One region of the Arthrobacter sp. zg-Y1110 genome, then DNA from elsewhere that is predicted to be linked to it. Evidence: riboswitches for the same ligand, from Rfam matches in the RefSeq annotation. Region 1 holds a riboswitch; each other region holds the start of a gene.

Evidence for each region. A riboswitch is a leader RNA that binds a small molecule or an ion and turns the genes downstream of it on or off. The one in region 1 is predicted to bind S-adenosylmethionine.
Region 2: linked by a shared signal. The riboswitch ahead of N2K99_RS13620 (hypothetical protein) and the one ahead of N2K99_RS00365 (cobalamin-independent methionine synthase II family protein) in region 1 are both predicted to bind S-adenosylmethionine.
Region 3: linked by a shared signal. The riboswitch ahead of N2K99_RS05260 (bifunctional o-acetylhomoserine/o-acetylserine sulfhydrylase) and the one ahead of N2K99_RS00365 (cobalamin-independent methionine synthase II family protein) in region 1 are both predicted to bind S-adenosylmethionine.

The regions. Positions count from the first base shown of each region.
Region 1 is NZ_CP104272.1:72,305-79,798, forward strand. Features, by position in the region: gene pgm (phosphoglucomutase (alpha-D-glucose-1,6-bisphosphate-dependent)) at 1-723, opposite strand, end outside; gene N2K99_RS00360 (hypothetical protein) at 840-1,205, shown strand; gene N2K99_RS00365 (cobalamin-independent methionine synthase II family protein) at 1,306-2,511, opposite strand; SAM riboswitch class IV at 2,531-2,654, opposite strand; gene N2K99_RS00370 (peptide MFS transporter) at 2,782-4,185, opposite strand; gene N2K99_RS00375 (MsnO8 family LLM class oxidoreductase) at 4,455-5,447, shown strand; gene N2K99_RS00380 (amidase) at 5,449-6,849, opposite strand; gene N2K99_RS00385 (rhodanese-like domain-containing protein) at 7,001-7,327, shown strand; gene pheA (prephenate dehydratase) at 7,324-7,494, shown strand, end outside.
Region 2 is NZ_CP104272.1:2,911,140-2,918,633, forward strand. Features, by position in the region: gene N2K99_RS13605 (ATP-dependent DNA ligase) at 1-309, opposite strand, end outside; gene N2K99_RS13610 (alpha/beta hydrolase) at 320-871, opposite strand; gene N2K99_RS13615 (LLM class flavin-dependent oxidoreductase) at 946-1,965, shown strand; SAM riboswitch class IV at 2,579-2,711, shown strand; gene N2K99_RS13620 (hypothetical protein) at 2,727-3,131, shown strand; gene N2K99_RS13625 (CPBP family intramembrane glutamic endopeptidase) at 3,283-4,047, opposite strand; gene N2K99_RS13630 (NAD(P)H-hydrate dehydratase) at 4,089-4,970, opposite strand; gene N2K99_RS13635 (histidine phosphatase family protein) at 4,951-5,691, opposite strand; gene N2K99_RS13640 (MFS transporter) at 5,729-6,964, opposite strand; gene narI (respiratory nitrate reductase subunit gamma) at 6,998-7,494, opposite strand, start outside.
Region 3 is NZ_CP104272.1:1,138,163-1,145,656, reverse strand. Features, by position in the region: gene N2K99_RS05270 (VOC family protein) at 1-218, shown strand, start outside; gene N2K99_RS05265 (homoserine O-acetyltransferase) at 224-1,339, opposite strand; gene N2K99_RS05260 (bifunctional o-acetylhomoserine/o-acetylserine sulfhydrylase) at 1,378-2,694, opposite strand; SAM riboswitch class IV at 2,772-2,888, opposite strand; gene N2K99_RS05255 (VOC family protein) at 3,049-3,699, shown strand; gene N2K99_RS05250 (endonuclease domain-containing protein) at 4,340-5,167, shown strand; gene N2K99_RS05245 (glycoside hydrolase family 2 protein) at 5,286-7,094, opposite strand; gene N2K99_RS05240 (CPBP family intramembrane glutamic endopeptidase) at 7,158-7,494, opposite strand, start outside.

The sequences.
Region 1 (7,494 bases):
GTAGTCCACGGAGGCGCCGCCGAGGGGATCGGCGCCGATGTGGAGGCCGGCGCTGCGGATGGCATCCAGGTTCAGCACCGCGGGCAGGTCTTCCACATAATGCGCCAGGAAGTCATAGGTGCCCACCGAATCTGCCAGGCGTGCTTCACCCAGCGGGATGCGCCGGACCCCGTCCAGGCCGTTCTCCAGCAGCTGGTTGGCGCGGTCGGCAATCCAGTTGGTGATGTCCGATCCGGCGGGTCCGCCCGTGGGCGGGTTGTACTTGAAGCCGCCGTCCGCCGGAGGGTTGTGCGAAGGGGTGACCACAATGCCGTCAGCCTGTTCCGTGCGCGTGGAATTGTGCACCAGGATGGCATGGCTCACGGCCGGGGTGGGGGTGAATCCGTTTCGTGCGTCGATCTGCACATTTACGCCGTTGGCGGCCAGGACCTCCAGGGCGGTGTTCTGCGCCGGTTCGGACAGGGCGTGCGTGTCCTTGCCCATGAACAGCGGCCCGGTGATGCCTGCGGATGTGCGGTACTCCACGATGGCCTGGGTGATGGCGGCGATGTGCTGCTCATTGAAGGCGCCGTTGAGGGAGGAGCCGCGGTGCCCGGAGGTGCCGAAGGCCACGCGCTGGGCAACGTTGGACGGATCCGGTACGACGTCGTAATAGGCGTCCAAGAGCGCGGTGAGATCTACAAGGTCGGAAGGTTCGGCGCGTTGGCCGGCACGATTAGACATACCCCTAAGCATGCCAAAGAAACGCAGTCGGCGGCAGACGCGCCGTACACGTAGAAACGCAGGGACAGCCGTATGCTTCTAGCCGAAGCCGCGGGTGCGGCGGGGGAAGGAAGCTGATGGCCACTTCGAGTAGTTCCGTGCCGCCGCAGCGAGCATTGCCGCACGACGGCCTGCGCCGCGGCGCCCGGGCCATGATGGTTTTCTTCAACGTGCTCTACCTGTGCGCCGCACCGGTGTTCTGGTTTTTCTGGACGCAGCGCTCGGCGTTCGCACTGCCGGCCTGGGCGGAAACCGCCGCGGGTTTTGCCAGCGGACCGTTGCCGGCTTTGGCTTTCGCGGCGGCCTGGGCCGCGGCGGGGATCCTCTTCGGGCGGGACCGGCGGCAGGCCGGAGCGGACGCGTTCAATTCCGTCTGTGCACTCGGTGCCCTGGCGGCAGTAAGCGGCATGCTGGCGCTGGTCAGCGCCGGACTGGACGGCTAAGGCGACGGGCAAGGGTGCGGCGGGCGGGATGCCGGTTCCGCCCGCCGCACCTTCGCACCGGTCAGTGGCCCTTTTCCTTGTTCAGTCCCTGCGTGCCTGCCTACCAGAGCCGGGCGCTGGCCAGCCGGGCACCTTCTCCGAGCGTCTCCAGCTTGGCCGCCGCGATCTGGGGATGCACCCGGCCGCCCAGCCCGCAGTCGGTGGACGCAATGACGTTCTCGCGACCCACCAGCCGGGCGAAGCGTTCAATCCGGTCCGCCACCAGTTCCGGATGTTCCACCACGTTGGTGGCATGGGAGACCACGCCGGGAATGAGGACCTTCCCGTCCGGCAGCTTGGTATCTTCCCAGACCCGCCATTCGTGCTCATGCCGCACGTTGCCTGCCTCGAAGCTGTAGCCTCCGGCGTTAATCTGCAGCAGGGTGTCCACCAGGTGGCGGAACTCGATGTCCGTAGTGTGCGGCCCGTGCCAGGAACCCCAGCACAGGTGGAAGCGGACCTGTTCCTCGGGCAGGCCGCGCAGGGCATAGTTCAGGGCTTCGACCCGGATCTGCGTGAACTTGAGGTAGTCCGCCACCGACGGCTCGGGGTTGATCTGGTCCCAGTTCTCGGCAATCGACGGATCATCGATCTGGACGATCAGCCCGGCGTCCACGATGGCAAGGTATTCCTCCCGCATGGCATCCGCGCAGGCGTAGATGAACTCCTCCTCCGTCGCGTAGTACTCGTTGGTAATCCGCGAACAGGAGCCGGGCGAGAGCGAGGCGAGGAAACCCTCGGACAAACCTGCCTCGGCCAAACCGGACTTGAGGTTGGCAATGTCGCTGGCCACGGCGTCGTACCCCGTGTATTCCACCGGACCCGTGACCTTGGGAAAGACCTTCTGCGCCCCGGTGGTGATGCCGGAGGTTGGGTCGGTGTAGGCATCGGCGAAGCGCTGCCGGTCGCGGCGGTCCCCGAAACTGGTGAGGACAACGTTGCCGGGCTCGGAGCGGTGCGGTTCCATGTTCCAGATCCCCGTTTCGGCAACGCTCAGGCCGCCAAGCCGGGCAAACGAATAGGACCACCAGGCCCCGTAGTCGACGTTCGCGGACATCGCATGCCCGTATTCGCCGTCGTTGGGGATGTCGATGCCCGCCTGGCGCTGGCGCCGCACGAGGTCGGCGACGGCGGCCTGCAGGAGTTCGGCGTAGCCCTCCGTATCCGCGGGGTCGGTTTCACGGGCCGCGTTTGCGGCAAGCAGTTCAGGGGTCCTGGGGAGGGAACCGGCGTGGGTGGTCAAAATACGGTCAGTGCTTTTGCGCATGGCAGTGATCCTTTAGGAATCTGTGCTCTTGCCCGCACCGGATGCCCAAAAGGCGGTGCAGGCCGCTTCGTCATCCGAACCACCCGTGAAGCATGGGGTTGGTGCACGGCCAAGTCGGAGCTTGGCGGCCGTGTCTCCTGAAGCTGGGACCCATCCTAACCATGCCGCAGTGATGCAGCCAAGTATGGAACGGGACGGCAAAAAGGACGGCGGCACCGGAGTGTTCCGGTGCCGCCGTCCTTACTGAAACGCTTGGTGCCTGCCTGCCTGCTAGCGCACGCCGCCCATGAGCTTCTTGATGCCCGGCGTAGCCGCAGCCAGGGCAATGCCCAGGACGATCGCGGTAACGCCGCTGAAGGTGAAGTAGCTGACTTCGGTTGCCGGGTCGTAGAACTGTGCCAGCCAGCCCGCCAGGGTGGTGCCCAGGGAGACCGACAGGAAGAACAGTGCCACCATCTGGGTCCGGAAGACTTCCGGGGCCAGCTTGGTTGCCACGGACAGGCCGATCGGGGACAGGAACAGTTCAGCAAACGTGAACAGCAGCAGGATGCCGGCCATGGCCAGCAGCGGGGTGCTGTTCGGCGCGCCGCCGGAGAACGGAATGAAGGCCAGGAAGGCGAGGCCCATAACGGCCAGGCCCATGGCGAACTTCAGCGGGGAGGACGGCTGGCGGTCGCCCATCTTGGTCCAGACGCCGGCGAAGACGGCTGCGAAGATGATGATGAAGACCGGGTTGATGGACTGCACCCAGCTCGGCGGCATCTCCCAGCCGAAGATGCTGCGGTTCAGCGAGCTATCCGCGTACATTGCGACCACCGTGAACTGCTGCTGGAACAGGGCCCAGAAAGCAGCACTGGCAATAAACAGCGGCATGAAGGAGTACACCCGGCGGCGTTCCACCTGGCTCACCTTCTTGCTGCTGAGGATGATCACGAAGTACGCGACGGCGGCCACGATGGCGAGGATCGCCATAACCACCGCGAGGTTCTTGGCGGTCAACACTTCGAAGACAACGGCCAGCACGATGACGACCAGTGCGGCAGCCGCGATGAGGCCGACCTTCATGAACTGCTGCTTCGGCAGCGGGTTGGCTACCTCGTGGGCGGATTCGGGCAGGTTCTTGCGGGTCAACCCGTACTGGACCAGGCCGATGGCCATGCCGATGGCGGCCAGGCCGAAGCCGTAGTGGAATCCGTATTCGGTCCAGGCCAGGCCGGTCAGGATCGGGCCGATCAGGGCACCGATGTTGATGCCCATGTAGAAGATGGAGAAGCCGGCGTCGCGGCGCTGGTCCTTTTCGTCGTACAGGGTGCCGACGAGCGATGTCGCGTTGGCCTTCACACCGCCGGAGCCCAGGGCGATCAGGATCAGGCCGGCGGCCAGTCCGACGGCGCCTGGCAGGACGGCCAGGGAAATGTGGCCCAGCATGACCAGCGCGGCAGCGTAGAACAGCACTCGTTCTGCGCCGAAGACGCGGTCCGCCAGCCATGCACCGAGGATGGTGGAGAGGTATACGCCACCGCCATAGGCGCCGACCAGGGAGACGGCAATGGCTTCGTCGATGCCGAGGCCGCCGTCGGTGGTGCTGTAGTACATGTAGTACAGCAGGATGCCCTGCATGCCGTAGAAGGAGAATCGCTCCCACAGCTCAACGCTGAAGAGGTTGGCCAACATCCGGGGATGGCCGAAGAAGGTTTTACGCGCTTCTTGTACGCCTGAGGTACTGGGGGTATGGCTCACGAGGTTAATATTCCCACTCCCTCGCGGGGGTCAAGCAGCCCGAACTTAAAGAAACCGCCGGAGACTAGGCAGCTTTCCGTTGAGGTATGTTGAAGGTCACATGAAAAACGGATGATTTTGCCCGCGTTACATGCTTACGTGCCTGCATGACGCGCGGATTTGCACGGCTGCGGCGGAATTCCCTAAGCAGGCAGGGGGTTGGCATGGGTATGCCAAGCCTCAGCGTTCCCGTCTCGATCCTTGACCGTGCAAACTCCCGCGAAGGGTTTCCCGAGTCGGATGCGCTCAATGCAGTGCTTGCACGTGCCGGATCGGCAGACCGGCTGGGTTACGGGCGCTTTTGGGTTGCCGAGCACCACGCCGTGGCCGGAATTGCCGGCTCGGCCCCCGCCGTCCTGATGGCCGCCCTGGCGGCACGCACCAAAAACATCCGGATCGGCTCCGGCGGCGTGATGCTGCCGAACCACCAGCCGCTGGTCGTGGCCGAGCAGGCGGCGACGCTGCAGGCCCTGTATCCCGGCCGGATTGATCTTGGCCTGGGCCGTTCCCTCGGTTTCACTCCGGCGGTGCGGAAGGCACTGCGCGCGGGACCGGCCGAGGCAGAGGAATTCGAAGCGCAGCTGGCGGAACTGCTCGCGTATCTCGACGGCACCGCGCCGATCACCGCCCGCCCGCAGGACGGCGGACGGACGCCGGTGTTTGTGCTTGCCACCGGAGCAGGAGTGGAAATAGCAGCACGCGCCGGCCTGGGCGTCGTCCTCGGCGGCCCGGCGCTGTTCCGGCAGAACAGCGCCGGGCAGACAGGCGCGCTGGAACGGTACCGCTCCGCCTTCCGCCCCTCGGACCGTTTTCCCCGGCCCTATGTGCTGGCGGCAGCCAACGTCGCCGTGGCCGGCAGTGAAGAAGAGGCAAGGGAACTGCTGCTGCCCGAGGCGCATGCCCTGGCCGATTCCCGGACCAAGGGGGTGTTCCCCGCCCTGTCAGCAGCGCACAGCGCCGCCGAACTGTCCGGACGGCAGCAGGACCTGGTCCGCTCCACCCTTGAGGCCTCTGTCTACGGAACAGTGGAACAGGTGCACGGCAGGCTCGAGGACCTGGTGGCTTCCGCCGGTGCGGACGAGCTGCTCGTTACCGGCGGTGCCTTCGATGTCGAGGGACAGCGGGAATCCGACCGGCTGCTGGCAGGCCTCTTCTAGGTCAGTACCCCAGCTGGGCCGCCACGGCCAGCAGATCCGCTTCCGCACCGGGCCGCCCGATCAGCTGGATCCCCATGGGTAGTCCGTCCGCGGTATCCAGCACCGGCAGGGTAATCGCGGGAAGCCCGCAGACATTCACCATGGAGGTGAAAGGGGAGTACCGGCACTGCCGTGCGTAATCCTCGTCCGCCCGGTCACCGGCGCCGGCATCGTCGCTGGTGTACCAGCCGAGGGGCCGTGGCGGCATTGCCAGGGTAGGCGTCAGGATCATGTCGTAGGCGCTGTACTGCCGGATGGTCTCGGCCTCGAAGGCGCGGAGGACGTCGACGGCGGCCACCAGGTCCGCGGCACTGCGCCGAAGGGCGCGTTGACGCATGACGGCGGCCAGGTCGGTCAGCCGTTCTTCCCCGCCCGGTGCCAGAACGGCGGTGGCCAGCCCGGCCGTCCACACCACCTGGAATGCGTCCGGATACCGTTCGTCATAAACCAGGTCCGTGTCCAGCAGATCGTGGCCGGCACCGGTCAGGGCCGCGATACCGGCGTCGAGCGCCTGTACCGCCTCGGGATCAAGCCGGATCTCCAATCTGGATTCAAAGGGTGAGCGCGTGCTGATCCCGATCCGGAACCTGCCCTCGGCCCGCAGCGCGGCCTCGAGGAAGCTTCCGGTGGCGGGGGCCGCGCTGGTGGCACGGTAATTGGGTTCGTCCACCATCGCATCCAGCAGCAGTGCCGCATCCGCCGCGTTCCGGGCCAGCGGGCCGGCCACCACGAATTGCCCCAGGTCCTGCTGCCCCGAACCGGCCGGGATCCGCCCGCGGTTGGGCTTCAGCCCCACCAGTCCCGTAGCCGCCGCAGGGATGCGCACCGAGCCGCCGCCGTCGGTACCCGGCGCAAAGGGGACCAGCCCGGCGGCGACTGCGGCCGCGCTGCCGCCGGAGGATCCCCCGGGGCTGAGCCGCTGATCGCGCGGGTTCCGCGCCGGCGGACCCACCCGGTTTTCGCTGTAACTGCTGAGCCCGAATTCGGGGACCTGGGTCTTGCCGAGGCTGATCGCCCCGGCCCGGCGAAGGACGGCCGGCAGGGGCGCGTCCTCCCGGGCTATCCACGGGTCCAGGGCCGTGCTGCCCATGGTGGTGCGCACGCCGGCCACATCGGTGAGGTCCTTGTGCGCCAGCGGCATTCCGTGCAGCAGGCCCAGTTCTCCGCCACGGGCACGGTGTGCATCCGCAGCCCGCGCCTCGGCGACGGCGAGTTCCGGCGTCGGCGTGAGGAAGGCCCCCAATGCCGGGTTGAGCTCGTCGATGCGCCGCAGGTAGTGGTCCGTGGCTTCCTCCGCCCCGAGCCCGCCGGAGGCCAGGGCATCCCGGAGTTCGACGGCGGTCATCTCGTGGGGAGCGGGCATAGCGTGCCTTTCGGTGCGGGCGGCGTCCGGGCGTTTATTCTCTCGGACCGCGTCCCACTATAGGCTGGACAAAACGGCACCGTACGGCGGGCCCGGGCGTGCCCGGAACCGCGGCGCGGGGCTACATTTCCGTACGACAGTGAGGGCAGCAATGAGTGAGATGCAGAGCGTAACCGTAGACACCATTCCCGAGGGCGCGAAGATCCTCGACGTACGGGAAGACTACGAGTGGGAAGCCGGCCACGTTGACGGCGCCCTCCACGTCCCGCTCGACCGGCTGCCCGAGGCCCTTGACGATCTGGACCCGGACCAGGACCTTGCCGTCATCTGCCGCACCGGCGGCCGCAGTGCCCGGGCCACCCAGTGGCTGGAAGCCAACGGCTACTCCGCCGTCAACGTAAACGGCGGGATGGGTGCCTGGCTCGAGGCGGGGAAGCCCATGGTGTCCGACAACGGGCAGGAACCGACCGTTAAATGACGCATGCCGCCGACACCCAGGCCGCCCCGCACCACCGCGGTCCGCTGGGGGAAACCGTGGTTTATGCCTACCTCGGCCCGGAGGGCACCTTCACGGAAGCTGCACTGCTGACCATCCCGGGCGCCCAGGACGCCGTCCGAATTCCGGCGCCCAGCGTGAATTCCGCA
Region 2 (7,494 bases), 670 kb from region 1:
GGCGGCGGGATGAATCCGCTGCTGCAGCAGTTCGAAGTCCAGCCGTTTGCCGTCCGGAGCCACCATGACGATCTCGCCGTCCAGCACGCACCTCTCGGGCAGGTTCGCTTTGAGGGCTTCGACGATTTCAGGGAAGTACCGCGTCATTGGCTTCTCGTTCCGGGAGCCGATCTCGACGTCGTCGCCGTCCCGGAAAATGATGGACCGGAATCCGTCCCATTTGGGTTCGTACAAGTAGTCCCCGCGGGGCAGGGCGCTGACGGATTTGGCCAGCATCGGGGCAACCGGGGGCATCACTGGAAGGTCCATGTGCCCATTCTTATCCGATTGCGGCCGGTTCCCCCAGCCCTGCTGTGAAGGCCGTGAGCAGGTCGCGGCCCTGCTCCCAGTAGCCCACCCCGCTCTTTTCGTTGATGTGGGCCAGCTCGCCGGCATCAATAACGGGCACCTTCCAGGCCGCGGCGATGCTTTGCGCGGCCGGCAGCGCACAGTACGGATCGCTCTCGCTGGCAATCAGCAGGCCGGGCACGGGCAGTTCCTGCATCCGCGGAGACCGGAACGTTCCTGCGGCCTGCGGAAACGAAGCGGCAACGGGATCGGGCGGGCTGACCAGGAACACCCCGTGGGCGCCGTCGGGGTTGCGCAGCAGCCATTCCACCGCCGCCAGGCAGCCCAGGCTGTGTGCCACCAGGACCGTCTGACCGTTCTGCGCGCCGGCGGCCCGGTCCAGCGCCGCCATCCAGTCCTCCAGCTCGGGTTCATCCCACGACGACGGCGCGATGCGGGTGACGTCCGGCAGCTCCGCCTCCCAGCGGCTCTGCCACTGCTCCGGTGGTGAGCCCTGATAGCCCGGGACCATGGTGATGTGCACTGGGGCTGTTTCCTTTCACTGGTTCGGCGCAGGTGACCGGGAATACTGCCGGCGTTTCCGGCGCTGGAGCTTGTATGAAGAAAATAGGATTCCTGTCCTTCGGACATTACCGGAATGCCGTGGGATCGATGACTCCCAGTGCGCAGGACGCAATACTGCAGCAGATTGAACTGACGGTCGCCGCCGAGGAAATCGGCGTCGACGGCGCGTACATGCGGGTGCACCACTTCGCCCCGCAGTTCTCCGCCCCCTTCCCCATGCTCTCCGCCATGGCGGCACGGACCAGCCGGATCGAGCTGGGCACGGGCGTGATCGACATGCGCTACATGAATCCGCTGGCGATGGCAGAAGACGCCGCAGTGGCGGACCTGATCAGCGGCGGCAGGCTGCAGCTCGGCATCAGCCGGGGATCCCCCGAGCCTGCCCTGCGCGGTTATGAGTCCTTCGGCTACGTTCCCGGCCCGGATTCCTCCGACGCGGAAATGGCCCGGCAGCACACCGAAGTGTTCCGTGCCGCCATTGCCGGCGCCGGGGTGGCGCAGGCTGATCCGGCCATGACCGGCAGCACCGGAGCCATGGCCATTGACCCGCTGTCCCCCGGACTGCCGGAGCGGATCTGGTGGGGGTCCGGGACCCGGGCCACCGCCAAGTGGACCGGCGAGCAGGGCATGAACCTGATGAGCTCCACGCTCCTGACCGAGGACACCGGGGTGCCGTTCGACCAGCTGCAGGCCGAGCAGATCGCGGTGTACCGGAAGGCCTGGGCCGACGCCGGACACCAGGGCACCCCGCGGGTGTCCGTCAGCCGCAGCATCATTCCGCTGGTGACCGGGCAGGACCGGCACTACTTCGGGCTGCGGGCGCAGGCCGAAGGCCGGGACCAGGTGGGCCACCTCGACGGCGGCTTGGCCCGGTTCGGGAAGAGCTACATCGGGGAACCGGACGTCATTGCCGCAGAGCTGGCCGCGGACGCCGCGGTGCAGGAGGCCGATACCGTCCTGGTGACCGTGCCGAACCAGCTGGGCGTGGAGTACAATGCACATCTGCTGGAGAGCATCGTCAAGCTTGTGGCCCCGGGGGCCGGCTGGCGGTAAGTCTCGTCCCTGGGGCCGGACCCGCCCCCCTGCGGGCGGTCCCCCTAGAGTTCGCCCGCCCCCTGCGGGCGGTCCCCCTAGAGTTCGTCCCCTGCGGGCGGTCCCCCTAGAGTTCGTCCCCTGCGTCCGCCCCCTGCGGGGCTGGAACGGCGGCAACGAAATTCCCCGCTCGCAGAGCTCGCGGGAAATATTAAAGCCGCCTTCCTCCAGCCCCTCCGGCGGCGGCGTGTGGTGTCACCTTCCGGCGGCGCATGGACCCCAGCTCCCCAGTGTCTCCGGTGGCGGGATGTGGCCCCAGTGTCTCCGGTGGCGGGTTCTGACCCCAGCTCCTGCGGCGGCGAGCGTGAGGATGTTCGTCCAGCGGTCTCCCGGGGTTGATGGCAGGTGAGGTGCGAAACGTAGGCGCCGGACGGGCCGGGTTAGGCGGCTTTAATAATCCTTGCGAGCTCTGCGAGCAGGGATTTTCGTTGCCGCCGTTCCGGTCCGCCCGGCGCACCCACCGGAACGTACCCCCATCGCACCGCCCGGCGCACCCACCGGAACGCGCACAACCGCACCCCCGGAAACGGTCCTCTGTCGAAATGTCAGTGGCCTCAGCTACAGTAGTTTTCAGCTTCACGAGATGTGGCCTTCGCCCGGTTTACCGGGCACAAAAGCTCCGACTGGCCCCACACCAACCCCACTGTTCGGCGGGTGGTTCGGATGACGAAGCGGCTTGCGTCATCCGTCGCAGGCAAGGACAACCTGCAAAGGAACCCACTGTGAGCATTTCCAGTGTCAGCAAATCCGGTCTCAGCAACTGCAGCGGCTTCGCCCCCGGGCACAACATCCATTGGATCCATCGCCGCCGCCTCGAGGGCTGGGAGCAGTGGTCGGACGTCGAAGTCACGGCCGATCCGCAGCTGGACCTCATCTATCTGGTGTCCGACGGAACCCAGCACCTGATGTGGTTCCACAACGTTCCGGCCGTCGCCACTGCGCTCGCGGCCGCCGTCGACACCCCGCAGTGGTGCCAGCGCTATTCCACACTGATGGTGCCCGGCGGATTCGATTCGGATGCCCGGAGTTCTTTTTTCTACTTGGCCCGGCCGGAGCGGGTGGTTCCATGCAACGGCTCCCTGGTTCGGGCCCCGGAAACTGAGCGGGTCGAAAAGGCCGGGTCCTAGCCGTTCGGCTCTGCCCCGGGATCCCAACGGATAACGGGGCAGAGCAAGCTACACGGAGGAAACCGGTCGCAGTGGAACGGCGGGGTGCGTGCCCTCCGCTACGAGGCCAGCCACGGACCCCGGCGTTAGCTGTCCAGAAGGCAGACGGCAGCTACTGCTGCAGCAGCTCCGGCGGCACGCTGTAGATGAGGATGACGCCCAGCAGGTTTTTGGCGGCGTGCACACCGTAGGAAAGCATGAAGTTGTTTCCGGCCCAGACGTAGATGCCCACAAGGGTGGCACCCATCGCCAGGTAGGGCATCAGCACCGGGAGGGACAGGGATTCCTTGCCCACAATGTGGATCGAGGCGAACAACAGGACCGACAGGATGCAGCAGCCCCAGAGATTCCAGTAGCGGCTGAGCTTGCCGATCAGCAGGTGCCGGAAAATGTACTCCTCGACAAAGGGCGCCAGCACCACCAGCAGCGGCACCACCAGCCACGGCGAAACGGACCCCACAAATCCCTCTACGGCTTCCTGGTTTACCGCCGTTTCGACCTGCCCGCTCAGCAACGCCCCGATCATGGTGACAATAAGCATGGCGATGACGCCGCCAGGAATCAGGGACAGGGACAGCACCGGCCGAGTGGCCAGGATCTTGGCTTCGCGCACCACGTAGGGCCGGGCCGCGAGGAAAGCCAAGAGGCCGGCAACCCCGTAAAACGCCAGGTTCAGGACGTAGGCAGCTGCAACCGGATCCGGAACCAGCATCACCAGGACAGGCATAACGAGTCCGGGCGCAAAGCTCAGGACCAGCAGGAACAACACGTAGAAACCTGCTGCCACGGCGTCACGGCGGGTGAAACGGTAGGAAAGCCACGGAATTTGGGCCGCAGGTCGCCCCGGAGGGCCGGTCCGGTATTCGTTCGCTGTCATTACCTCAGGATATGGGCCGTTCCGCCGGGATACAGCCCTCGCTAGCTCAACTCCGCGATCACCGGCGGCATGGCCTCGAGCAGTTCCCGTGCCAGGAAGCTGAGCGGTCCCCGCGAGGCGGAGAGCCGGTCCCCGCTCACCGCGTGCAGATAGGTGCCCCAGCACGCTGCCTGTTCCGGCGTCGCACCGCGGGCCAGGAACCCTCCCACCGCACCGGCAAGGACATCCCCGGACCCGGAAGTACCCAGGCCCGAGTTCCCGGCCGGCACTTCCCAGCTCCTTCCGTCAGGCGCGGTAATGACGTTGTGCGCGCTGACCACCGCGGAGTATTTCCGTGCCACCTCCAGCGAGGCTTTCGGCAGGTCCAGAGAGTCTTCGTCGGCATCCTCGTCCTCGAGGAGACGCAGGATTTCTGCACCGTTCGGGGTCAGGACCAGCCTGCCGGCCAGGGTGTCGTAAAGTTCCGGCAGCCCGGGCAGCACTCCCAGGGCAAAGGCGTCCAGTACCACCTGCGTCTTTTTCCCGAGCAGAGGAACCACTGACTGCAGGAGCGCTGCGGCCTGCTCGGCGTCGTCCAGGCCGGGACCGATTACCACTGCCGACGCCGTCGAAAGATCGGATTCGAGCACCTTGCCTGCCGCAGCGCCGTCAATCCCGCCGTCTTCCTCCGGCAGTCCCACCACCCCGGATTCGGGGATGGCCACGGCGACGGCGATCGCTGCCGATTCCGCCAACCCCATGGTCAGGCGGCCTGCGCCGACCCGCAGCCCGGCAAGCCCGGTCAGCATCACCGCTCCCGGAGTGCTCCGGGCTCCGCCGACCACCAGCACGGTGCCGCGGTCCTCCTTGCCGGAGGCCTCGGTGGAAAGCCGCCAGCCGCGCAGCAGCGCGGGGGTAACAAGCTCAGCGGGGGTGGATGTCATCAGTTTCTCCTGCATGTTCGGTTACCGGTGCTCCACTGTCCTGCAGGTGGAGCACGCTGTTGAAGGTGTGCAGCTTCCAGGGCCCGGTGCCGGCGGGGCGCACCAGCCGGGTCACTGAGCCGTTCCGCACGCTGTTGGCGGCGGCGGTGTCCAGCAGTTCCTGCTCGCTCATCCGTTCCAAAACGTAGCGGATCAGCAGGATCACGGCGTCGTGGCAGACCACTGCCACACGCTTGCCGTCTTCCTCGTCGTCAAGGTCCCGGAACACCGAACGCAGCCGCAGCGCGACGTCGGCCCAGGACTCGCCGCCCGGCGGACGGTAGGCGAATTTCCCCAGCCAGGACCGTCGTTCGGCTTCCTCGGGATAGCGCGCTGCGACGCCGGCGGAGGTCAGCAGGTCCAGGATCCCCAGTTCCCGGTCCCGCAGGCGCTCGTCAATCCGCATGACGCCGGTGAGGCCGGCCAGCCCCGCCAGTTCCGCTGTCTGCCGGGCCCGCAGGTAGGGCGAACACCAGACGGACTCGGGCAGCTCATCGGCGGGAAGCCCGGCAATCCAGCGGCCAAGCGCTGCAGCCTGCTCCTCGCCGTCGGAGCTGAGCGGGACGTCGGGGTCCCGCCAGGGAAGGTCAATACGTTCGGCGCCCTCGCGGCCGGCGCGGGTAGCGGCCACGTTGCCGGCGGATTCACCGTGACGGACCAGAATCAGTTCAGTTGCACCCATGCTCCGACTCTACCCGCCGGTATCCGGAGGCCAAGGGTCAGGAGGCACCGGAGCGAGTGTCCACCCTGCCGCCGTTGCGCACCGTGAACGTCAGCAGCAGGGCGACGGCGGCAAAAGCCGCAAGCAGCATCAGGCCCACGAAATAGCTGCGGTTCGCCGGGTCATAGGTTGCCCCCATAACCAGCGGCGGGAAGTAGCCGCCTAGCCCGCCGGCGGCGGCAATAATCCCGCCGACGGTACCCACATCCTGCGCCGGAGCGGCACGGCCCACCCAGGCGAACACTCCGCCGGTGCCCAGCCCCAGGAACAAGGCCATCAGGATGAACGCCGTACCGTAGACCTCCTCTTCCTCCGGGCGGAGGGCAACGATAACGGCCAGGACCGCCGTGCCGGCAAAGGAAACGAGCGTGACCAGCTTCGGCCCCACCTTGTCCGCGATGGTGCCGCCGATCGGCCGGGCGATGACGGCGGCCACGGCGAAGCCTGCGGTCCGGGTTCCTGCCGCGGTCGCGTCGTAATCGTAGACATTGCCCAGATAGGTGGGCAGGTAGTTGGAGAACGCCACAAACGCACCGAACACCACGCCGTACAGGAAGCACAGCTGCCAGGTGACGCGCAGGGTGAAGGCGTGGGTGATCTTCGGCAGCACCGGTTCCGTGGGTCGTGACCATGCCGGGGATTCACGCAGGATCAGCCAGCTCAGCACCGCCATGGCCGCGACGACGACGGCGATGGTGATGTGGGTGCCCATGTAGCCGACGGCGGCCACCAGCCGCGGGGTGAAGAACGCCGACACGGCCGTCCCCACCATGCCGGCCCCGAACACGCCGGTCGCGAAGCCCTTCCGGCTGCGTTCGTACCAGGCGGAGCAGAAGGGGATGCCGATCGCGAAGACGGTCCCGGCAATGCCGAGGAAGAACGCGATGACCACCAGGAACGGGAAGTTTCCCTGCTGGCCGACGATTCCGGTGAGCAGCACCAGCGGCGCCGTCACTCCCAGGATCACGGTGAACATAACGCGCCCGCCGTATCGGTCCGTCAGGGCGCCGACGGGGATCCGGGCCACCGAGCCGACCAGGATGGGCATGGCCACAAGGACTGAGGTTTGTCCGGCCCCCAGGTCCATGTCTGCGGCGTAGCGGCTGGAGAGCGGCCCGATGATCGTCCAGGCCCAGAACCCCACCGTGGAGGCAATGGTTGCCACGATGAGGTTCCGCAGCTGGCCGGACCGGAGGTCTGCGCCTGCGGCCGGAGGAGAAGATGCTGTGGACATGGGCTGCCTGCCTTCCGCCAGATGAACTCGGTTCTAAGGTGTGCCCGGGCGGTCCCGATCGGGGGTCCCCACGGGGTCCCAGCCGCCGCGCGGCGTCCTCGCACCGGGAACCGGCCGCCGGCCCCGCGAACGGTAGACGATGTAGGGCCGGAACAGATAGTGCACGGGCGCGGTAAACGCGTGGACCAGGCGGGTGAAGGGCCAGAGGGCAAAGAGCACCAGCCCGAAGACCGTATGGATCTTGAAGGACATGGAGGCAGCCGTCATTCCCGTGATGTCGGGCTGCAGGATGAAGATGGAGCGGAACCACGGCGCCACGGTGTCCCGGTAGTTGACGATGTTCGTGTCGAAAACGGAAAAGACCGTGGTCGCCAATCCGGTCAGGATCGCCGCCAGCAGGAAGATGTACATCCCCTTGTCATTGCGGGTGGTGGCCATGAATACCGGGCCGGTGGTCCGGCGTCGGTAAATCAACAGGACTATCCCCACCAGCGTGGCTATGCCGGCCAGGACGCCCACGCTCAGGGCGA
Region 3 (7,494 bases), 1.1 Mb from region 1:
CCGGGGTGATGGATGCCGCCGCTGAACTCCCGGAGGACGTCCCCTCCCACTGGGAGATCTACTTCGGCCACGCGGACATCGACGCCGCGGCCGAGCAGGCGGAGCAGCTGGGCGGATCGGTGTTAAGCGTGCCGGAGGATTCCGACTTCGGCCGGATGGTCCAGCTGGCCGACCCCACCGGAGCAGCGTTTTGGCTGATGGAGGCCCCGGACGCTTGAGCGTCCTACCCGAACACCTCCCGCTTCAAGGCGCCGGAAATCTCCCGGACGCTGGTCAGGAAACCGTCATGCCCGATGGGTGCCCGAATGAGATGGACCTGCGTTCCCCGGGGCAGGGCCGCTGCCAGATCCGCCGACTGCTGGGGAAAGTAGAGCCGGTCCGATTCCACCGCGGCAATAAAGAAGTCCGCCGTCGTGCCTGCGAGCGCCGCGCGCAGGCTTCCCCGGCCCCGGGCGACGTCGTGGCTGACCAGGGCTTCGGTGAGCGCCAGATAGCTGTTGGCATCGAACCGGTCGGCCAGTTTCCGGGCCTGGTGGTCCAGGTAGCTCTCCACGGAGTACCGGCCCCTTCCGGCCGCGTAGGCGGCGCCGAAAGGGTCCTCGGACGCCTGGGAACTGCGTCCGAACCGGTATTCCAGTTCCGGTTCGGACCGGTAGGTGATGTGCGCAATCCGGCGGGCCAGGCCGAGGCCGGCCAGCGGAGGCGTGCCGTTGTAATAGTCGCCTCCGTTGAAATCCGGATCCAGCCGGATAGCGGCCAGCTGCGCCTGGGCAAACGCGATCTGCTCGGCCGTGCTGGCTGCGGTGGCTGCGATCACCCCGCAGTGCCGCACCCGGTCCGGTTCGGTCACCGCCCATTCCAGCGCCCGCGCTCCCCCGAGCGAACCGCCCAGCACGGCATGCCACCGTGCAATGCCCAGCCGGTCCGCCAGCCGCGCCTCCGCCCGGACCGAATCCCGGACGGTGACGAACGGAAACCGTGAGCCCCACGGCAATCCGTCCGGGTCAGCCGAGGCAGGTCCCGTGGAGCCGTAGCAACCGCCCAGCATGTTGACCGAGACCACGAAGTACCGGCGAGTGTCCACAGTCCGGCCCGGGCCCACCAGCTCCTCCCACCAGCCCGGTTCGGTGCTGCTCCCGCGGGCTACGTGGGTGCTGCCGGTCAGCGCATGCGGGACCAGCACGGCGTTGCCGGCGTCCGGGTCCAGCTGCCCCCACGTCTCGTAGGCCAGGACGACGTCGGGCAGGTACCCTCCGGTTTCCAGCTCCAGTCCGCCGATGGAGGCGTACTGCAGCACCCCATCCTGATTGGAGGGGTGCTGCAGCGGGGGCACCGTCAGCGGCTCGTGCCGGGGTGCCGGGTGCCGTGACACGGGCGCTATGCTCCCTTGGCGGCCCGGAACCCTGCGTCAAGGTCCGCGAGGATGTCGTCGATGTGCTCGATGCCGACCGAGAGACGCACCAGTCCGGGGCTGACCCCTGCGGCGAGCTGTGCTTCGGCACCCAGTTGGCTGTGGGTGGTCGACGCCGGGTGGATCACCAGGGAACGGACGTCTCCGACATTGGCCACATGTGAGTGCAGCTCCAGTCCGTCCACAAAGCGCTTGCCGGCGTCGATGCCGCCCTCGATCTCGAAGGACACAATGGCGCCGGTGCCGCGCGGCCCGTATTTGCGGCCACGCTCAAACCACGGACTGGACTCCAGGCCCGCGTACGCAACCGACACGACGTCGTCGTGGCCTTCCAGCCAGTTCGCTACGGCGACGGCGTTGGATACGTGCCGCTCCAGCCGCAGGCTCAGCGTTTCCAGTCCCTGGGCAATCAGGAACGCGTTGAACGGCGACACTGCGGACCCGAGGTCCCGCAGCAGCTGCACCCGCGCCTTCAGGATGAAAGCCAGGTTCGCCCCGAGGGCCCCGTTGACGCCGAGGTCCCGGGCGTAGACGAGCCCGTTGTAGCTTTCGTCCGGGGTATTGAACCCGGGGAACTTCTCCGGATCCGCGGCGAAGTCGAAGTTGCCCGAATCGACGATGACGCCGGCAATGGCCGTCCCGTGCCCGCCGAGGTACTTCGTGGCCGAGTGGACCACTATGTCGGCTCCCCATTCGATCGGACGGATCAGGTACGGCGTCGACAGCGTGTTGTCCACGATCAGCGGCACGCCCGCCTCGTGGGCCACGGCGCTGATGCCTTCCAGGTCCAGGACATCCTGGCGGGGATTGGAGACCACCTCGCCGAAGAAGGCCTTGGTATTGGGCCGGACGGCATCGCGCCAGTGGTCCAGGTTGTCCGGGTCCTGCACGAAGGTGGTTTCGATGCCGAACCGCTTCAGGGTGTGCTTCAGCAGGTTGTAGGTCCCGCCGTAGAGGCTGGGGCTGGCGACCACATGGTCACCGGCCTGCGCCAGGTTCAGCAGCGCGAAGGTTTCGGCCGCCTGCCCGGACGCCAGCAGCAGGGCGCCGACGCCGCCCTCAAGGGAGGCGATCCGGTTTTCCACCGCTTCCTGGGTAGGGTTGCCGATCCGGGTGTAGATCGGTTCCAGTTCGGCCAGGGCAAACCGGTTCGCAGCGGCCTCTGCACTCGGAAAAACGAAGGATGTCGTCTGGTAGATCGGCAGGGCACGAGCGCCGGTGACGGCGTCGGGCTCCTGGCCTACATGGATCTGGCGGGTTTCAAATGACCAGTCTGCACTCATGATGCTCCCTCAAACCAGGGGCCGCACAACGCCGCCGGGGTGCATCCGGGTACGCCGGATGTCCGGTGGGGTCGTGGGACCCGCGCTTGCCGGACGCCCGTTTGGCGTACGGCCAGGTCTTCACCCGGGGCACCCCACCGCGGTTGGAGGGTTGCCGGCCAGCAAGCCGGGGCTATCTGCTGGCACTCATGACCTGCACCTATGGAAACCGATATGCCGCCGTCGCGCAACCTCTGTGACGCACCGTGAAATGCGGGAGCCTTTTGGCTGTAATCCGGTACTGCGTCGGGGAACATTCCGCACTTAGGCTTTCCTTGGTCGAGACGGGTATCACAACGTGTCACAATGGGCCGCATGCGCTTGGACCATGTTTCTTATGCCTGTGAACCTGACGGTCTTTTGGCCACTACCGAGAGGATTGCTGCTGCTCTCGGCGCCGATTTCGTGAAGGGTGGCGTCCACCCCCGATTCGGTACCCGCAATATGATCCTGCCCCTCGCCAACAACCAGTACGTCGAGGTGGTGGAGGTCCTGAACCACCCGGCGTCGGACAAGGCGCCGTTCGGCCAGGCCGTGCGCCAGCGCTCCGAATGCGGCGGCGGCTGGATGGGTTGGTGTGTTGCCGTTGACGATCTCTCGCCCTTCGAGGAACGCCTCGGCCGGCAGTCCGTCCCGGGCAACCGCAAGTTCCCCGACGGCCAGGAGCTGACCTGGCGGCAGATCGGCATCAACGGCTTGATTGCCGATCCGCAGGTGCCCTACCTGCTCCGCTGGGACGACGGCACAGCGGAGCTGCACCCCTCCAACGCCATTCCGGGAATGCCCGGTTCGGTGAAGCTGAAGTCCCTGACCATTGCCGGGTCCGCCGCACGCGTCACTGACTGGCTGGGCCATCCCGTGGAGAAGCCGCTGGAGAACGTGGATGTCACGTGGATTGCCCCGGCCGGCACCCCGGGCATCATGTCCGTCACCTTCGACACCGCGAACGGTCCTGTAGAGATCTAGCACTGGGTTTCTGCTGCTTCTGCTGCCGTTTTGGGGTTTTCCTGCCGGTTCGGGAAATCCCTGCGCTGCGCCGTGGCAGGAATTTCCCAAACCGGCAGCCTTTTCCCCAAAATGTGCCCGCACGGTGCCCGGACCCCCTGCGGTATGTCCGGTTCCCTGCGGTTTGTCCCCGCACTGAGTCCGAACCCCTGCGGTCTGTCCCTGCGCTGTGTCCGGATCCCTGCGGTCTGTCCCTGCGCTGTGTCCGGATCCCTGCGGTATGTCCGGATTCCTGCACCGCGCGGCGCAGGAATTGTCACAAACCGCAGGGATCGCGACAAACCGCAGGGCATTGCCACGCCGATGGGGCTCCACAAACCGCAGGGATCGCGACAAACCGCAGGGCTTCGCCACGCCGATGGGGCTCCACAAACCGCAGGCATCGCGACAAACCGCAGGGCTTCGCCAGACCGAGGCGCCCGAGGGTTTTCCACAATAGGGGGGCATACCCTCGCGGGTCCGCTGTTACCCATCCACCTTTGAGTTCATGGATCCGGAGCTCATTTTCACAGCCGATGCGGAGGCCCACGGTGCTGACCGCCGTGCCTTAGCCTCGAGCTGCCGGTCCGGTCAGCTGATTCGCGTCCGTCATGGTGCCTACATGAAGGCGGATGAGTGGCAGCATCTTTCTCCCTGGGAACAGCAACGGGTGCGGATCCGGGCGGCCGTGGAACAGGGACACGGTCAGCGCATCCTTATCCAGCAATCTGCTGCCGTCATGTGGGGGCTGCCCGTCATTGGACACTCTGCTGAGGTTCTGCTGTTGGCCGTACCTCCCACTCATGGCCAGCGCCGTGGTGGGCTCCGCTGGGTGGAGCGTCAGCTGTTGGAACCGGTCACCACCTTGGATGAGGTGGCCCTGACGTCCCGGGCGCAGACCGTCCTGGACATGGCTGCCTATCTCCCTTTCGAGCACGCAGTTCCGGCCATGGACCACGTGCTACGGCCGGATACCGTTCGTGGTTTGCCTCCCCTGGCAAAGGACCGCCTGCGGGAAACAGCCGGGAACCTGCCCGGTCAGGTTAAGCAGCTCCGAGCTCAGCGGGTTGTCGACTTCGCCGATCCACATTCCGAATCGGCGGGTGAGTCCTACTCCCGGGCAGTGATTCACCGGCACCGTTTCCTTCCGCCGGAACTCCAGCAACAGTTCAACACGTCCGCCGGCCGCTTCCGCGTCGACTTTTATTGGCGCGAGCAGAGGCTCGTTGGGGAATTCGACGGCGCAGTGAAATACGGTCGGGGCGATGCAGCCCTTGCCCCTTCGTGGGACACGCTGCGTCAGGAGAAACGGCGTGAAGATGCCCTCCGCGCAACGGGGGTCAGTTTTATACGCTGGTCCTGGGACGACATCTCAAGAGAGCCCCAGCACCCTGAGTCCTTGGTACAGCGCTTGCTCCGCGCGGGTCTCCCCCGCGCCCGACGCCACTGATTCCCTCCGGATTGTCCGAATCCCTGCGGTTTGTGGCAATCCCTGCGCCGCGCGGTGCAGGGAATCGGACAATCTGCAGGGATCCGGACAAAACGAGGCAAACCCGCAGCAAGACGGGTCAGCCCCCGGCAGCCCGGCGAAGCCCCGCATTGATCCCCCGCACCAGCTCGGCGTCGAGCTTTACCACCCGGCGGTCATAGGTAAGCAGCCCGTTGACCTCGTCCTCGACGTCGGTGAGCTGGGTGTAGACCGTGGCGGCCAGCCCGCCGGCAACCGCAGGTTCAATCTGCCGCCGGTGCAGCCGCTCGTAGGCGCGGGCCAGGGCACTCCGGGACCGGAACCGCCGGTAACCGAACTCCTTGTTGTTGAAGGTGTGCCCGGGGATCCGCAGGCTGTACCCGCCGTATTCGGACAGCACCACTGCACGGCCGCCGGCCAGCCAGCCCTTCCGCAGCCGGAAGGGCACAAAGTAGACGTGCACGCTTTTGAGGTCTCCCCCGCCCTGGTCATGCCAGCCGCTGGCGTGGTCGATGGTCCGGGTCGGGTCCAGGCTCCGCAGCAGTTCGGCGACGGCATTGGCATCGAACTGGCCCCATCCTTCATTGAACGGCACCCACACCGCGATGGAGGGGCTATTGTCCAGCAGCTCCACCGTGCCGTGCAGTTCGGCCAGGAACTGTTTCCTCCCCTGCTCGTCGGCCCGCCCGAAGGCCGCGTAGTCGTCGTCGGCCCGGTGCGCCGCACCCACCGCGGGGGCAGCGACCACGGAGTGTTTATAGGTCGTGCCGCCGTTGACCAGGTCCTGCCAGACGAGGATGCCCAGCCGGTCTGCGTGGTAATACCAGCGCAGGGGCTCGATCTTGATGTGCTTGCGCAGCATGTTGAAGCCCAGGTCCTTCGCCGCACGGATGTCGGAGGCCAGGGCCTCGTCCGACGGCGCGGTGTACAGCCCGTCCGGCCAGTACCCCTGGTCCAGCAGGCCCGCGTGAAAATACGGCCGCCCGTTCAGCAGCAGCCGGAGGTGCCCGGCGTCGTCGGGTCCCGTTCCTACGGTCCGCAGCGCCGTATAGCTGCGCACACGGTCCGCTTCCTTCCCGCCGGTGAGCAGCCGCACGGTGACGTCGTAAAGGAACGGGTCCTCCGGGGACCAGAGGTGCGGATCCGGTATCGGGATCCGCACCGGGGTACCGGGAACGACGACGGCGGCCGCCACCGGGTGCCCGCCCGCGGTCACGGTGACTTCCGCCTGCAGGTCAGTGCTGTCCGGGGCGGACCGGACATCGTCGACCAGCACCGTGGCGGTCACCGAGTCCAGGTCCGGAACAAGGACCAGACGGGTGATGCTCGCCTGCGGCACCGCTTCCAGCCAGACCGTCTGCCAGATCCCGGACTGTGCGGTGTACCAGATCCCGCCGCGGTCCAGGGTCTGCTTGCCGCGGCTGGCGGAACCGGCGTTGCTTAGGTCACGGACCCGGACCACGATTTCGTGCTCAGCCCCGGGGGAACCGCCGTCCGGACCCGCAGCCAGCGCGTCGGTGATGTCCAGGGAGAACGGCAGGTAGCCGCCGTCGTGCCCGCCCACGGAAATGCCGTTGACCGTGACCCGGCAGCTGGAGTCCACAGCGCCGAAGTGCAGCAGTACCCGCTCCCCCGCGAAGCCCTCGGGCAGGGTCACGGTCCGCCGGTACCAGAGCAGCTGCTGCGGCTGGAGGTACCGGTTCACTCCGGAGAGCGGCGCTTCGGGTGAGAACGGCACCAGGATGTGCCCGTCCCAGTCCCCGTCCCGGGGCGGCTGCTCCCGACGGGTGCCTGTGATGGCATACTGCCAGTAGCCGTTGAGATTGAGGTAGCTGTCGCGGGCCAACTGGGGTCGGGGGTATTCCGGCAGGACGGATTCGGGGTCCAGGGCTGCACCCCAGGAGGTCATCAGTGTCACGGGGCCATACTATGTGCCCGTGGAGTCGCAGTGCCCGAGGAGTCGCAGTGCCCGCTAGTCGCCGATCCCGATTGCCGAACCGAAGAGGGCGAACCCGACAAACCCGGCAACGTCCACCAGCGCGTGCGCGATCACGAGCGGCATCACCCGCCGCGTCTTGGTGTAGACGTAGCCGAAGAGCAGGCCCATCAGGAAGTTCCCGATACCGGGGCCGATGCCCTGGTAGAGGTGGTAGCTGGCCCGGATCAGGGCGCTGGTGAGGATGATCGCCGGCGTCCCCCAGCCCAGTTGCCGCAGCCGCAGGAACAGGTAGCCCACCACAATGACTTCCTCGAGCACGGCGTGCCGCATGGCAGAGAGGATCAGCACCGGCAGTGTCCACCAGTAGGTG